3 regions of the Leptolyngbya sp. PL-A3 genome follow, and region 3 is predicted to be linked to each of the others. Evidence: predicted binding sites of a transcription regulator. Region 3 holds the regulator's gene; each other region holds the start of a gene.
The links. Region 3 encodes NtcA, which controls nitrogen genes in cyanobacteria. Its sites were predicted from a motif close to TTTGTANNNNNNNNTACAAA; they were not measured.
Positions count from the first base shown of each region.

Region 1 (5,407 bases), on a different contig from region 3:
GTTGAAGGGGTTGAACTGGTACGCACCCAGCTGGTGCTGGAAATTGACCAAGAAGCTCCCCAATTGGCAGCAGACATCGAGCTGGTTCCCGATGAAACCGAAGACGGCATCATGCGTCTGCAACTGGTGATTCTAGAATCCCTGGTGATTCGTCGCGATGTGGTTGCGGATCAAACCCAGGGCAGTACCCAGACCCGCCTGCTCGTGAAAGATGGCGACCAAATCGCTCCTGGAGCCGTGATTGCTCGGACTGAAATTCAGTCTAAGGAAGGCGGTGAAGTGCGCGGTATTCGCCAGGGGGAAACCATTCGTCGTCTGCTCATCGTGCGCGATGCAGACCTGATGACGATTGACACCCAGGGCCAAATACCTACCGTGAAATCGGGTGATCTGGTGGTGGCTGGAAGCACCATTGCCCCTGGACAAGAAATTCCAGAATCGGGTCAGGTTATCTCGGTTGAGCCTAGCCAAGTGGTTATTCGACTGGCACGTCCTTACCGGGTATCTGCGGGTGCCGTGCTGCATATCAGCGATGGGGACCTGGTACAACGGGGTGACAACCTGGTACTGCTGGTATTTGAACGAGCCAAGACCGGAGACATCATTCAGGGTCTACCTCGTATTGAGGAACTCCTGGAAGCCCGGAAGCCCAAAGAAGCTTGTATTCTGGCGGCTCGTCCGGGTACAGCTCAGGTGATTTACGGCGACGATGACAACGTCGAAGTGAAGGTGGTTGAAACTGATGGCGTTATTACTGAATACGTCATTGGCCCTGGTCAAAACGTGATCGTGATCGATGGCCAAGAAATTGATACCGCTGAACCATTGACCGATGGCCCTGCCAACCCCCACGAAATCTTGGAAGTGTTCTTCCGCTATTACCGCGAAAGCATGGGCACCTATGAGGCAGCTCTGCTAAGCCTGGAGAAAGTACAGACCTTCCTGGTAAACGAGGTGCAGTCCGTGTATCAATCCCAGGGGATTGAGATTTCTGACAAGCACATCGAAGTGATTGTGCGGCAGATGACCTCGAAGGTACGGGTAGATGACGGAGGTGACACCACCATGCTGCCTGGCGAACTTGTTGAACTGCGCCAGATTCAGCAGGTAAACGAGGCTATGGCTATCACAGGTGGGGCTCCGGCAGACTATACCCCGATGCTGTTGGGTATTACCAAGGCGTCACTCAATACCGACAGCTTCATCTCGGCGGCCAGTTTCCAGGAAACCACTCGGGTTCTGACGGAAGCGGCGATCGAAGGGAAATCGGACTGGCTGCGTGGTCTGAAGGAGAACGTGATCATTGGTCGTCTCATCCCGGCAGGGACAGGCTTCAATGCTTACGAAGAAGCCAACACGAACATTGATGTAGACCTGAGCTACGACGGTGGCGTGTTTGAGGACGAGATGACGCTGGGAGATGTGGTTCTCGACGATCGCATTGCCCGTAGCTATGATCTCGACGGTGGCCTCGACATCTTCCCCATTGATCGGCCCAAGAGCGGCGGGGCAGACTTCAACCGGCCCTTTAGCTTTGGAGGCGCTTCTCCCATCCTGGATGATGAGGATGCCGATGAGTTGATTGGCGGTACCGCGTCGGAAGTTGACGACGATGACTATGAAGACGTCGACGATGACATGGACGACGATGATGAGGATTAAAGACCTCTAGGGCACTCTGTGCAGCTTAAGTAAGATGGTGTAGAACACTCGTGTTCTACACCATCTTTTTTTTGGGTGTTATAGGGCTCAACCATACAGCGCCGTTGGATTGATTCTGCGCAGAATCAACTTGAATAATCGCTATATAACTCGCACAAAATATCCCTGCACGTTGAGCCTGGGTCTACTTCACGGCCACTCTGCTAGAGCTGTATAGACAGGGGAAATTAAGCTCAAGGCCGACGATTTATGGGTCTAACAAGTTCCCTATCGGGTAATGGGGTTTTCCCTAAGAGTTGGGTTGTTTTTGGCCTGGAAAAACGCTGCAATCCCTTGCCAGTCCCGTACTTTGCCGGATGGCAACTGTCCCATTTCGACGGATGATAAAAACACACTTCATAACATTTCACTCCTGGCCTCTCACGTTATGCAATCCTTTTTATCTGATCTTTCTGATGGGATTGGTCAGGCTGATACTGATCAGCCATTGATTCTAGAGTCACGTACCCTCTACCGTTCCTGTCATATTGTTTTGACAGAAACGGGTGAGCGTATGCCTGCAATTAATTATGGGAATCAGTTTTATAGCTTCTTCCGCTCTGAGCGAGATAGAGCGCGAGCTTTAGAATTAGCGACTAAACTGCGCCAGCGGGATCACCTTCCCCTACTCACCCAAACCCCCAAGGGATTCGCGATTTGGGTCTTTGAGCCAGATGCCCTTTTAGCGTCTCAACAGGCGATCGCTCAAAGCTTTACTGATGCGGATTCCTCCTATGACGAGTTGGATTCGTCCTACCGTCTCCTGACATCAACGGATAGTTATCAAACGTGCGAGATTTCTGTTCCTGATCTCGATAAACGCCTCTCCGCCATCCTCTATGAAGGCCGCTTCTATAGCTTATTCAAGACAGTTGATGATCTTCAGCAAGCATGCCAAATTATCAACCGGCTCAGCTACCGAGGTGATGAAACCGTCATCATTCAATCAGCCGAGGGCATGAGCTTATGGATTTTGGAACCGGATGGTTTTTTGGCTGCTCGCATTTGATTTGTTGACATGCCAGGTAAACATAATAGTGAGCCAAAAAGCAAAAGGGACGTTCTAAGAACGTCCCTTCTGCTTTTTCAGAAAATATTTGAGAATTAGACGCTTTGCTCGCTCAGTTCAAGCGTCATGTAATCAAAGGGCTGATCCACAAAAGCAGTGGAGCTAATACCCGCAGCAGCTACCTGTTCCTTCACCAGTTCCTTCATAATTTGGATACCACGAACGGTCGGAGCGATGGGTACGCTCAGAGAGTTGTAGGTTTCCCGCAGACCCTGGAGTACACGCTCATCCAATACATCCATGCTGCCTGCAATGATGGCATAGCTGGCGTAACGCAGGTAATAGTCCATATCCCGGAGACAGGCGGCGTAGCGACGAGTGGTATAAGCATTACCACCGGGACGAATCAGTTCAGGTACTTCCTCGAACAGTCGGGAGCCTGCTTGCTTCACAATGGCTGCGGCGTTCGAATTGATCACAGCGGCTGCTTGAACCCGCTCCATACCTGTTGTGAAGTAGGACTTCAGGCTATCCATGGCGTCCCGATCCAGGTATTGGCCTTTGATATCGTAGTTTTCAATCAGCTTTGTGACTGCGTCCCGCATAAAATAAAGTCTCCCAACACAGGTTTATTGATAGTTCAGATGTTACAGGGGATTGTACGAGCCCTGCGTCGTCTCTGATAAAACTGGCTTCTATGCCGCAATGAAGCTAAGTTTATCACGGGACATTGTGCGGAATGAGGCTTCTACTGCCTCTATCGGAGCTGGCCTGATTAAGTTTTATGACTAAGGATCGGACAACTATCAAATCTCAACATTTTTCTAAAGATTAGGGACCATCGCCGTATTTTTCTGGGAAAAATGTTGTTTTTTGGGCAGTTAGAGCTTCCAATTTCAGAAAAGTTAAGTGTTACATACAAGCACTTCTTTGAGGGCGATCGCTCCTTGGGGATCAATTTGAAGGATTCTCTGAGGAGGGGTTTAATCCGTAGAATTGCCTCGTTTAAGAGGAATCTAATTTCTTTAGAGAACTCACGCATTTTGTAGTTCTTTATACAAAATGCGTGCATCGCAGTTCCTACGATTATGCAGGTGCAGTTAAGCCCAATTACCTGATCAAGATGTTTGGATTCAGAGATCTGTGTGGGCAGGGGAAGCGTGGGTCAGTAGGCGAGCCATCCTTGGGCAGCTCAGAGGGTTGCCTTCCATGTGCATCATGCGTCACATTTCTTTGAATATTTGCCGGAACTAAGGAGTAGTTCATGACCAAGACCGCTGAAGACGTCCTTCGTCTAATTAAAGACGAAGGTTACAAGATGATCGATCTGAAGTTCATCGATATGCCAGGTACCTGGCAGCACCTGACGGTTTTTGAGAACCAGATTGATGAATCCAGCTTTACAGATGGGGTTCCCTTCGATGGTTCTAGTATTCGGGGATGGAAAGCCATCAACGAATCTGACATGACGATGGTGTTGGATCCCACCACCGCTTGGAAGGATCCTTTCATGAAGGAGCCGACCCTTAGCATTATTTGCAGCATTAAAGAGCCCCGGACGGGCGAATGGTACTCCCGTTGCCCTCGTGTAATCGCGCATAAGGCGATCGATTACCTGAAAGCTTCGGGTATCGGTGACACTGCGTTCTTTGGCCCTGAAGCTGAATTCTTTATTTTTGAAGATGTGCGCTTCGATCAAACCGAGAGCCAAGGCTTCTACTACGTTGACTCGGTAGAAGGTCGTTGGAACTCCGGTCGCGTTGAAGAGGGCGGCAATAAGGGTTACAAGCCTCGCTACAAAGAAGGCTACTTCCCTGTAGCTCCCACGGATACGCTGCAAGACATCCGGACGGAAATGCTGCTAACCATGGCAGACTGCGGTGTACCCATTGAAAAGCATCACCACGAAGTAGCAACCGGCGGTCAGTGCGAACTGGGCTTTAAGTTCGGTACTCTGGTTGAAGCAGCTGACTGGCTCATGACCTACAAGTACTGCATCAAAAACGTGGGTGTACGTCACGGTAAGACGGTTACCTTCATGCCCAAGCCGGTCTTTAATGACAACGGTTCTGGGATGCATACCCACCAGTCCATCTGGCGCGATGGTCAGCCTCTGTTTGCGGGCGACAAGTATGCCGGTCTGAGCGACATGGCTTTGTGGTACATCGGCGGTATCCTGAAGCATGCACCTGCGCTGTTGGCTTTCACCAACCCCACCACCAACTCCTACAAGCGTCTGGTGCCTGGTTTTGAAGCTCCCGTAAACCTGGCTTACTCTCAGGGTAACCGTTCCGCTTCCGTGCGAATTCCTCTCTCGGGTACCAATCCCAAGGCGAAGCGTCTGGAGTTCCGTTGCCCCGACGCAACCTCCAACCCTTACCTGGCGTTCGCAGCAATGCTCTGCGCCGGTATCGACGGGATCAAGAACCAGATTGATCCTGGTGAGCCTCTGGATGTGGACATCTATGACCTCAGCCCTGAAGAATTGGCGAAGGTGCCTTCAACCCCCGGTTCTCTGGAAGATGCGCTGAGCAGCCTGGAGAAGGACCACGAGTTCTTGATCACCGGTGGCGTGTTCACCGAGGACTTCATTGGCAACTGGATCAACTACAAGTTGGACAACGAAGTGAACCCGATGCGTCTGCGTCCTCACCCCTACGAGTTCGCACTCTACTACGATTGCTAAAGCAGAAGGTA
Region 1 is NZ_JAMPLB010000007.1:126,165-131,571, reverse strand. It holds gene NDI52_RS08110 (DNA-directed RNA polymerase subunit beta') at 1-1,662, shown strand, start outside; gene NDI52_RS08105 (hypothetical protein) at 2,090-2,710, shown strand; gene apcB (allophycocyanin subunit beta) at 2,806-3,315, opposite strand; gene glnA (type I glutamate--ammonia ligase) at 3,975-5,396, shown strand.
Region 1: glnA (type I glutamate--ammonia ligase) is a predicted target of NtcA. The motif match lies at 3,753-3,772, and genes of this name have one in related genera.

Region 2 (5,407 bases), on a different contig from region 3:
TCTGCCTGGCGCCGCTGGGTCATGTCGCGCACCATCACCAGCACTTCGTCCTTATTCAGGGGAACCAATCGGGCCTCTTCGTAATGCACTTCCCCCTCAATTTCCAGCTCATATTCGTAAACGGTCAGTTCCCCAGTTTCCAGGGTTCGCTGCACGTAATGCATCCGCTCCGCAGCTTTATCGAGCGGCATGGAGTCACTGATGTGGGTACCCGCTTGCATAATGGTCTGGTTCAGCACTTTCATGGCCTTAGTGGCATTGAAGCTGAGGTAAGTGCCGTCCCGCCGTAACCGCATCAGTAGATCCGGAATCGCACTCACAATGGCCTGGTTGGCAACTTCTGCCTTCCGCAAAGCCGATTGGGTTTTGCGCCATTCTGTAATATCGATCCCCACAACAACGGTGGCACGGCTCTGCTGATACTTCTGCGCCGCCATCAAGTAGCTGCGTTCTTGCCCATTTACCTGAATGGAAACCTCCTGAGATGTGGAGGTCATAGAACTGGCTAAGAACGACACCATGAAACTTACAAAGTCAGGGCTATTTCCAACCACCCCGACAGCACGACCCACAACAGACTCAGGGGCAATGCGCATATTCTGAGCCAGATAGGAATTGATCCCCAAATAGGTGCCATTAGCGGCAATCCAGGAAATGGGACCAGGGACGGCATCCAGCACCGCAGCGAGTTGTTCATTTGCCTTCGCTAGATCGTCTTTGGTCGCTTGCAGGTCGGCGTTACGCGCTTCTAGAGCTGCGATCGAGTCTTGCAACTGACGAGCCATCTGGTTGAACGATTGGGCCAGCTCACCCACCTCATCCGGACGATTTACATCTACAGGTTCCTGCCAGTACCCCTGGGCTAGTTCCCGAGCCGCCTGGTTGAGTCGCAGAATGGGTCGAGTAATCCAACGAACGGTGAGAACGCCCACTCCAACAGCAACCGCTAAAGATAACAGAGACAGGAACAGAGTTTGTTCGGTGCTGGCCTGAATCTGGCCCATAAAGTCGGCTTCGGGCACAACGACCACAATTAACCAATCAATTCCCCGCCCATCCCGGAAGGGGAGCACCTGGACGAGTTGGCGATCGCCCTCCCCATCTTTATAGGCCAACTGTTGCTCGCGTTGAATGCTGCGAAAGTTGCCGAAGTATTTCTGTAAAAAGACGGCAGTACCTTGAACCAGCGGAGCCTCACTCTCAATGGCTTTACGATAGTTAATTCGCTCTCCACTCCCCGAAACAACGGTCTCCCCCGTTGACGTAGCGACCAACGTACCTTCGCGGTCCATAATAAAGGTTTGGCCGTGCGTACCTACATTCAGAGTGCGCAGAAAGGTACTCATCTCAGCAGGCAGAATAAAATCGGTGCCACAGACCCCCAGCAGTTTCCCGTTACTCAGGTTATAAACAGGTTTGCTCGCCGTAATGGTTGGCAGGTCGGTATCAAAATCCAGGTAAATCTCGCTCCAGGCAGGCCCCATGCGGGCTTTCGCTGCTCTATACCAGGGGCGTACGCGAGCGTCATACTTGTTTTTGCCCACGTTGAACCGGGGACCGGGACGTCCGGCTTCATCAATGGTGAAGTAGTTGGCGACCCAGTTCGATGCTCTGTTGTAAACCACCAGTTGCAGGGCGTGATCGCCCTCCCGTGGCCCCACTCCCAATAGGGAGCCATCCTGCTCACTCCCACAATAGATCAGGTTGGTGTTGGGATAAATTTTGGCCTGCTCCCAGAGCTGACCAAATCCTTGAGCATTGACAATATCAATATCCCCACTCAATACACCATTGGCGTTGATACGATTAATCGCATGGGGAATTTCAACGTAGGTTTCCAGTTGCTGCCGAATGCGAGCAGTAACCTCATTGCGCAATTGCGAAGACAAATCCCTGACAGCCGCCTGACCATTACGAAAGGCCAGGTAACTGATTAACCCTACCACCCCTGCCAGTTGCAGCACGAAGGGAATGATCAACACCTGTCGCAGGGACGTGCGGTGGAGGCGATCGCGCAACGGCTTATTTAGGGCTGAGGGCAGCTTCATAGGGTGGATCCTTGGAGGCGATCGCGGAAGTACTGAGCGTACAAATTGCAACTGCTACGAGCTAAATTCCCCTGCATCTGCACCAGACCCAAGCTCTGAAGTTTGAATCCCTGCACTAACTCTATGGGGATCGGCTCAGAGGCCGTGACCACTTTAGAAAATACCGCCGCCAGATCTGGGTTCTGCTGTAGTGCCCAATGCTGACGTTGCAGGTGTTCGCTGTAAATGCCAACCGGGATCGTTTTCGGATCGAGAAGCTCTGCCAACGTCACATCCTGATGCCAGATGTGATAGAGCGCCGTCTGTATCAGATAGGGTGATCCCCCCACCAGGTTCATTAATTGCTGTGTTTGCTCCAGGGGCCAATCGAGGCCGTGGCGCTGCACCAGATCTTGAATTTGCTCCAGAGTAAACGCCTTCAGTTCAACAGGCAAGCCCACGTTAAAGGGAGACTGGTTCACATTGAGAGGAATGTAAACCTCTGTAGAATGGGCCACAATCATCCGTAACTGTTTCCAGATGTCACGGTTTTTGGCCTCTTCATGCCAGGTGCGCAGTAACCCAAAAAATTCATCCGCTAGATCTGGATAGTCAAATAGGCGATCGACATCATCCAGAGCCAGCACCAGAGGCTTCTCTGCACCGGGCAGAAGATACTGTTCAAAGTAAATTTTGCAACTGATTTTGCTACCAAACAGATCATCCCAGTAATCATCAATGCGTCGAGGCAGTTGTAACCCGAGGCCTACATTGGCGCAGAACCATTGTAGAAATTGATCCAGGTTTTGAAAGATGGCTTTGTCTGCAAGTTGGAAACTCAGAGATACGGTCTGACAACCCCGCTGCGATACCTGGGCCAGAATGCGGCTCATGAGCGAGGTTTTGCCCATCCGTCGGGGGGCCTTAATACGAATCAACCCACCGGGTTGTAGCACCACTTTGTAGCATTCTGTTTCTGTCGTGGCCCGCTGGATGTAGAAGCTTGAATCGAGAGGTACCTGCCCTCCCGGCAACTCTGGAGCATCATCGGGCTCACCCCCATCATTCATCTCTTCGACAGAAACTTGAGGCAGAGTGAAGTCAACGGGTTCCAGGGTTAAGTTAAACGCCCGAAACAAAATCTTTAAGGTCTGCTTATCGACACCCGATTCACAGGCCATGACCTTCATTAAGGTGTCTACTGCGAGTCCTGTCCGTTCACTCAATGCCTCCAGGGTGTAACGATTGCCAAAGTTATCAGCAAATTCGGCATCGGTTTTAGCCTGCTGCACTTTTTGAAACCCCTGTGGGGTCAGAACCACCCCACGCCGCCGCCGTCGTTTTGGGGCCTGGGTCGAGGTCGTAAACTGATTAGACGAAAAAGACATGGGGGCGCAGTCCTAAGCAAAATAGGGTTGCTAACGACGGAAATGTATTGGTAGAAGCCACCGGATACCTTAGAAACAGTATGGCAGGGCTTGCCGGAACTGTTTGTTATGGCGAAGGCATCACCCAAGTCCGCTACAAAAAGGACAAAATCCGCAACTCCGAACTTTTTTTCAGCTTAGAGAAATCTTACTTTGGTATTGCAAACAACGCTATGTTCATCTGACTTCTTATTGCTAAGGTTGAGGGCGATCGCTTCCTATATCAGGCTAAAAAACCCTCAAAATCGTTAGTTTTTGTAGATTTTACCTGGGGCGGCAGGAGTGCCGTGCTTCCATTTTCCGCTTCCCTTGCGCCTTATCTTCCTCCTAATACCCTAAACATCGGTGGTTTAACTGCGAGCCAAACCGCAAACTGAGGTCAAGGTCAAAGGAAGCCAAGGCCCCCAAAGGGGGTTGGCCCAAGACCTGAAAGAAAACCCCCATTTTCTAAAGGAGTCAAAAATGGAACTGTTTTATCGTGGCGCCCCCCATGAATCAGTGAATCCTGAGGTGGAAATGATAGATAGTGGCTATGAAGGTCGTTTCCTGGGTAGAGCTTACAAAATCCAGCAGGGTAAAGTTACCCAACACTACACCCCCGTGTCACTCAAATACCGTGGCATTCACTACCGTGCATGAGGTTAAGATTTCTTGAAGCCTTTGGCTCGAAGTTCCTGTTTGAATCCGAACAGCTCTTTTGCAAATAATGGCGTGAAATCATACCCAGGAAGTCTGTTGCACCAGGATAGAGGTGAGGGCAACCCTGTCTCTATCCTGGTGCAAGCGCTGTAACGTGAGAGCCTTTTAAAGGGTTGTTTTTCATGCGCGAAGTGCACGAAAAACAACCCCTCCAGTAAGTTTTAGTTTTGGCGGGCTGCTACATCTGTATACACGGCTTCTGCGTGTTCTACCCGCCGCCGAAAGGTTTCTAAAAATGTGTGTTCCTGGGCAAATTTCTGTGCAGTCATTGCCTTCGTGGTGATTTCTTCTCGATTTTTATTCAAGTTAGCAACCTGCCGAGCCAACAGGTCGGGGCGGTTTAAGGGTACAACCCAACCGGCATGCGAATTGTTGCTCAGTTTTTCGAATGCCTCATTACCGTAACCGACAATTGGAACACCGGCTGACATGGTTTCGATATAGGTACAGGACGGGTCTCCCTGCCGATGGCAACAAATAAATAAATCCATTTTGGATTTGACAAAGGGGAAGAACTCAGACTTAAAATCTGGAACCCCTAGCATGGTAATCTCATTACCCAACGACTCCTGCTGGATCCGTTGTTTCATCGGTTCTTCTAAAACCCCGGCCCCGCTGATGTAAAGATGGTATGGCACATGCAGGCGCTTCAGTTGCTGGGCAACTTCGATGAGGTGATCAGCCCCCTTCATGTGATTTAAGCGCCCGGAAAATACCAGTTGTAGGGGTTCTGTGTCAGATCGATAGAATGCCCGCTTCTCAACATCATCCTGCGTTGCCATCATATCCTCGGTAATCCGGGTATCCAGATAAAGCATAGGATGGGAATTGATAGACCGATATTCCTCAAAAATTGGAAAACCGTTACATTGCAGCCCGTCGGCTAAGGCGATCGCCCGTCGTTGGCGTTTTTCCTGCTGCTGTGCCCATAAATTCTGCCGCAACCGTTTCAGCGGATTTGTAGTGCTCACTGCAATGATTTGCTGTCGAGTCTTGAGGGTGTATTCAGCCGTGTAAATGCAGGGAATTCCATGCTCCCGGCACAGTTGGCTGAGGTGATTTTGGTGATAGTCAACGCTACCGATAACAACACAACCTTTTAGATACTCAATTAAGTTTGGCGAATCATAGGGGACAAACTCCATTTCAAAAGGTAAATCATGACGGTTCATGACCTTTTGATCAACTTCGTCAACTCCGTTTTTCTCTTCTTCAATCAGAACCTTGACTCGCCCATTCCACAGGCTTTCATAC
Region 2 is NZ_JAMPLB010000003.1:87,903-93,309, reverse strand. It holds partial or broken gene NDI52_RS03880 (PAS domain S-box protein) at 1-2,048, opposite strand, end outside; gene NDI52_RS03875 (AAA-like domain-containing protein) at 2,045-3,415, opposite strand; gene NDI52_RS03870 (hypothetical protein) at 3,463-3,639, shown strand; gene NDI52_RS03865 (DUF4278 domain-containing protein) at 3,917-4,093, shown strand; gene NDI52_RS03860 (glycosyltransferase) at 4,315-5,407, opposite strand, start outside.
Region 2: NDI52_RS03865 (DUF4278 domain-containing protein) is a predicted target of NtcA. The motif match lies at 3,670-3,689, and genes of this name have one in related genera.

Region 3 (5,407 bases):
AAAATTAGGGCCTGTATTCTCGGCTCAAGTTCGCCTCAGCCGTAATGTGGTACGGGTGCGCGATCGCGATGTAGAACTGGTACCCGGTATGGCTGCGACTGCCGAAATCGTAACCCGCCAGCGCTCCGTTCTGACTTTCCTAATGGAACCCATTACCCGTCGCTTCGACGAAGCCTTCAAGACTCGCTAAATTCATAAAAAGAGGGGGCTGACACTGGTCAGCCCCCTCTTTTTATGTCTGGGCTTGCAGATACCGCTCAATTAACAAAATCGCTACGATGTCGTCAATCGGCCGGGAAATTTGGCGTAAGCTCTGCGGCATTAGCTTTTGCAAGCCCTGGGGCGGGTACATCTGCCAGTAGCGATCGCGCGCCTCCAGGGTACTGTAGCGTTCGTCGACCAGGGCGATCGCTATGTCGGGTAGTGCCCGTTGCACCTCTCTCTGCCATTGCTTGGCAGTCGTCTGGTTACCTAAGACAATTTGAGCAATGGGGTAGCGCTGGCAAAGGGTTTGGAGGATGGCGATCGCCTCTCCTGCCGGAATGACCTGATGCTCGACAATTAGCCCAGCGGCACTTCGGACGGCAACACCACACTTATCCCGGCCAGGGTCAAATCCGAGAATATAGAAATGATTTGCTTCGGTCATAGCCGGGTATGTTTGCGACAACAATTTTTTACAACGCTTTGCGCTTGAATCAGCCACGGTTGTTTTTGTGAGAGCCGCGCTCCGCGCGGCTCTCACAAAAACAACCAGATTTTAAGCGCTTGAAAAGCGCTGTAAGGGCGTAAAAACGACGATCGCACACACCCAAAAACCATACTCCATTCAGCCATGCCTTAAAACGATTCTGTACTAAAAAGGTCCTGTCCATTTTGGCGGGCTACCAGGTTCACCACAATCGGGTTAGGGCCACCCGTTAGGATCGGAGTTCTAGAGCGGGCTTGCACCTCGACCACACCACTCAGTTCTTGTAACGCCTGGAAAAAGCGACCGACTGTTTCGGGCTGCCCATCAGCGATTTGCAACTGGGTGTCGGTTAACACCCCGGCCTGACGCATGCGGAATTGAGCGGTGCGAATCAGAATATAGTATTGCTCGGTAAGCTGGGCTGCGGTGAGCCGCTCAGGGCTAAGATTGGAACTGGCCAACACGGCATTGCTGGGGAATAGCAACTCATTCAATGCTGTTGAAATAAAGACTTGAATACACGCTTCCCCTGCCAAAATACAGGGCTCTCCCACCACGTAATTACCCGCTGAGAGCACCTGCACGACGTATTCCTGGCGATCGCTCAATTGATTTAGCAAAGACTCCACCTGATTTGAGGTGACGGCTAACACCTGACGATCGACAGTGGTTGTACCCGGAATGAGCCGTAGCAGAGCGGCCCGGTTCGCGTTTTGGAGTAACTCCCGCACGACCTGAGGTGCACTATCGGGGTCAACAATTCGGACTAGATTCGCGCTCAACGGCTGGTTACGAAGCAATGCCACATTCCCCTGACGTAACCCCTGGAACTCGCGATCTAGATCTGCGATTGCCTGAGTCAAAATTGTGCGCTGAGTTTCCAGCGTACTCAACTGAGCTTCCCGTTCGGCAATCTGACGGTCGCGTTCGGCAATCTCCTGTTCGCGTTCGGCGATCTCCTGTTCGCGTTGGGCAATTTGCTGGTTGCGATCGCGCTGCAACTGGTTGATCTCGCTGCGTAACTGACGGGCCTGTTGCGTGACGCTCTGGAGCAGCCCGCGGGCCTCCTGGAAGCTGGCATCTACCTGTTGCAGCTGAGCTTCGGTGGAACTTAGACGTTGGCTCGTCTCCTTGAGCCGCTGCTCTCGAGCCTGGCTCTGGGCGATCGCCTGCTGTAACTCTCGATTTGTCTCCTGAAGCCGCCGCCGCGCCTGTTGCTGTTGTCTCAATGCCAAATCTCGCTCAGACTGAACCTCCTCCTGCTCCGTACGGGCCTGATCCAACTGTTCCCGAGCTGTCGCCAGGTCATCCTGAATCTGCTCCAGCTCAAAAACCCCTGTCCGTAGCTGATCACTGATCGCAAACAAGATACCAAAGGTCACCGCCGAAATCACGATACCCGTCAGGATAGTAATCAGGGTGGCCGTCTGCCGAGGCCGCAGGTTGAACAAACTGAGACGCGCTTTACCTACACGCATCCCAAGGCGATCGCCCACCGTGGCAATTACCGCCCCTAAAATCAAAATTGCTGCAATTAATACAAGCCCCGTGGTCATTCCCGGCTCTGTCTAATACAGCTACAGCCTACTGCATTCTGCTGAGTGTTTTGCGTGTAATTACGGGATGTGAAACGAGACTCTGTCAGGGAAGGGTGCAGTGCATCTTTCCTCAACGAAAAACAAAATTTTATGGAGGAGGGTTGTTTCACAGCCCTCCTCCATAAAATTGGGTTACGTAAACTGCTGGCTCAACGCCACCGGGTTGTAAACCGTAATTTTTTTCTTGTGGATTGAAATCATCTTGTCCGTCCGGAGTTCCCCAAGTAGGCGGGTAACGGTGACGCGGGTAGACCCGATGGCCTCGGCGATCGCCTGGTGCGACAACTTCAGGTCGATGGTGATCCCCTCCGGGGTCGGCACGCCAAAATCCCGGCAGAGAATGAGCAGGAAGCTGACCAATCGCGATCCCATATCCCGGTGGGCCAGGGTTTCAATCATCATTTCTGTTTGCAAAATCCGAGATGACAGACCCTTTAGCATCAACATAGATAGCTCTGGGTGCTCTTTCAAGGCTTTTTCTACCTGTTCGATGGGCACTGACAACAGTTCTGCGGGGGTAAAGGCGACAGCATGGTAAAAGCGATCGGCCCGCTGCCCAGTAATCAGTGACAACACACCAAACACACTATTTTCCCGTAGCAGCGCCACGGTGATCTCTTCCCCGGCTTCATACACCCGAGACAATTTGACTGCACCCTTCAACAAAAAGTACACACGCTCTGCCGGGTCTCCGGGGAAGAAGATGGTTTTGCCACGGTCGAAGGTCTCCACCATCGGCGGGAAAACACCACCACTTAATTGACGAAAGACATCCGCCAGAGGCTTATCTTGTGCCACAACCATTCCTCTCGTCCTGCCTAAACCGTAGTGAGGGGGCTAATCAAATCCTGCTTCAAGTCAGCAAAAGTTGACCGAATCATGACTTTAGAACACTTAAACTAACTTTAGAGCTAGTTTTTGTATCGAAAATTACGTTACAGAGCGAACTACCTCAAGTTACACCCCTGGTGCCCAAAAATATTGCCGTAGATTGGCTGCGATCGCATTATTTGCCAGAAGACAGAGGCCATAGACCTGAACCATGAGATTCACTTAATAGTGAATAATATCTCGTCAGAGTGTATTCTTTTATTAAAACTAAATTTTGAACGGATTAAATAACAATGAGCTATCTCTCCATAGCACTTTGTTATTTCATGTCTCTCCCAACCCAAAAATCAAATTTTGCTGCTGCTTTCTAGCGGCAAAATTAGGGCTCTGAATTGGGTGAAGTACGCAGCCAGTAGTAAAGGGAAAGGTTGGGCGTAAAGCACTCAACCTTTCCCTTTACTACTGGCTTGATGTGACAGCCAGAAAAGCGAGTTCCCGAAGTCTCCTCTCCGCCCCCTATCGCGACGATCCCTCTTTCTTGTATTCTGAAGGGCGCTTTATATTCCATACCTCCTCATTCCCATGCTGGATTTAACTGGAAAAAATGCCCTCGTAACTGGCATTGCCAATAACCGCTCCATCGCCTGGGGCATTGCCCAGCAACTCCACAAAGCGGGAGCCAACCTTGGCATCACCTATTTGCCCGACGAGAAGGGCCGTTTTGAAAAGAAGGTGGGAGAGCTGGTTGAGCCTTTGAACCCCTCTATCTTTGTTCCTTGTGACGTTCAAAACGAGGAGCAGGTGGTTGCCGCCTTCGACACCGTGCGCGACAAGTGGGGTCGTCTTGACATTCTGATTCACTGCCTGGCCTTTGCCAACAAAGAAGACCTGACTGGCGACTTTAGCAATGTCTCCCGAGGCAACTTCAATCTGGCGATGGAAGTCAGTGCCTACTCCCTGGTGCAACTGTGCCGGGCTGCCAAGCCTCTGATGACAGAGGGTGGCTCTGTCGTGACCTTGACTTACCTGGGCGGTGTGAAGGTCATTCCTAACTACAACATGATGGGGGTGGCAAAGGCTGCACTGGAAATGAATGTGCGCTACCTGGCCTCAGAGATGGGCCCCCAGAATATCCGTGTGAACGGCATTTCCGCTGGACCTATTCGCACTCTGGCTTCCTCAGCAGTCGGTGGCATTCTAGATATGATGCGTCATGTAGAAGAGGTTGCCCCTCTACGCCGCACAGTTACGCAAGAGGAGGTCGGAAATGCTGCAGCATTTCTGTGTAGCCCTCTAGCAAGTGGCATCACAGGCCAGATTATCTACGTGGATTCGGGTTACGAGATTATGGGGATGTAGGTGTTGAGACAGGGGGCCAAGGGAGCAGGGGAGCAGGGGGAATGGAGATAGATTCTAAATAGCTCGAGAATCTATTTCTAGAAGTGCGATCGCCCCCCATTGTCATACCTAACACCCATGCCCCCTGGAGGCTCTGCGCCTCCTAATTGGGACCGGCCATGCCGCTTTACAAAGCGTGCGGAATAATTGAACTAATGCTTTTTGGAAACTGATTTCTATGCAAACCCGCGATCGCCAATCCTCCGCTATTGATCTAGACCGGCCTGCCCGTACCGCCTCCGTCAGCCGCAAAACAAAAGAAACGGACGTACAGGTTAGCCTCAACCTGGACGGCCAGGGCACCTGCCACGCAGAAACCGGCGTTCCCTTCCTAGATCACATGCTGGATCAGATTGCCTCTCACGGGTTAATTGACCTGGATGTACGAGCTGTAGGCGACACCCACATCGACGACCACCACACCAATGAGGATGTGGGGATCACGTTGGGAATGGCTTTAGCGCAAGCATTGGGCGATCGCAAAGGCATTACCCGCTTCGGCCACTTTGTCGCCCCCCTGGACGAGTCCTTAGTGCAAGTTGCCCTTGATTTTTCTGGTCGCCCTCACCTCAGCTACGGGCTGGAGATCCCCACGCAACGGGTTGGAACCTACGACACGCAGTTAGTACGGGAGTTTTTTGTCGCGATCGTCAACCACGCCCAACTCACCCTACATATTCGCCAATTGGATGGGATTAACTCTCACCACATCATCGAGGCGACCTTCAAAGCCTTCGCGCGATCGCTCCGCATGGCCGTTGAAATCGATCCTCGCCGTGCCAATGCGATCCCCAGCTCCAAAGGCGTCCTCTAAAGTTAGCCTATCGCCCGAATCCGTTGGTGCTTTGCAGCTACGGATTCGGGCAGAGAAAAGAAAAGGGCGTACTGG
Region 3 is NZ_JAMPLB010000012.1:89,912-95,318, forward strand. It holds gene NDI52_RS11855 (HlyD family type I secretion periplasmic adaptor subunit) at 1-190, shown strand, start outside; gene NDI52_RS11860 (pre-16S rRNA-processing nuclease YqgF) at 233-649, opposite strand; gene NDI52_RS11865 (DUF3084 domain-containing protein) at 841-2,247, opposite strand; gene ntcA (global nitrogen regulator NtcA) at 2,422-3,093, opposite strand; gene fabI (enoyl-ACP reductase FabI) at 3,703-4,479, shown strand; gene hisB (imidazoleglycerol-phosphate dehydratase HisB) at 4,697-5,332, shown strand.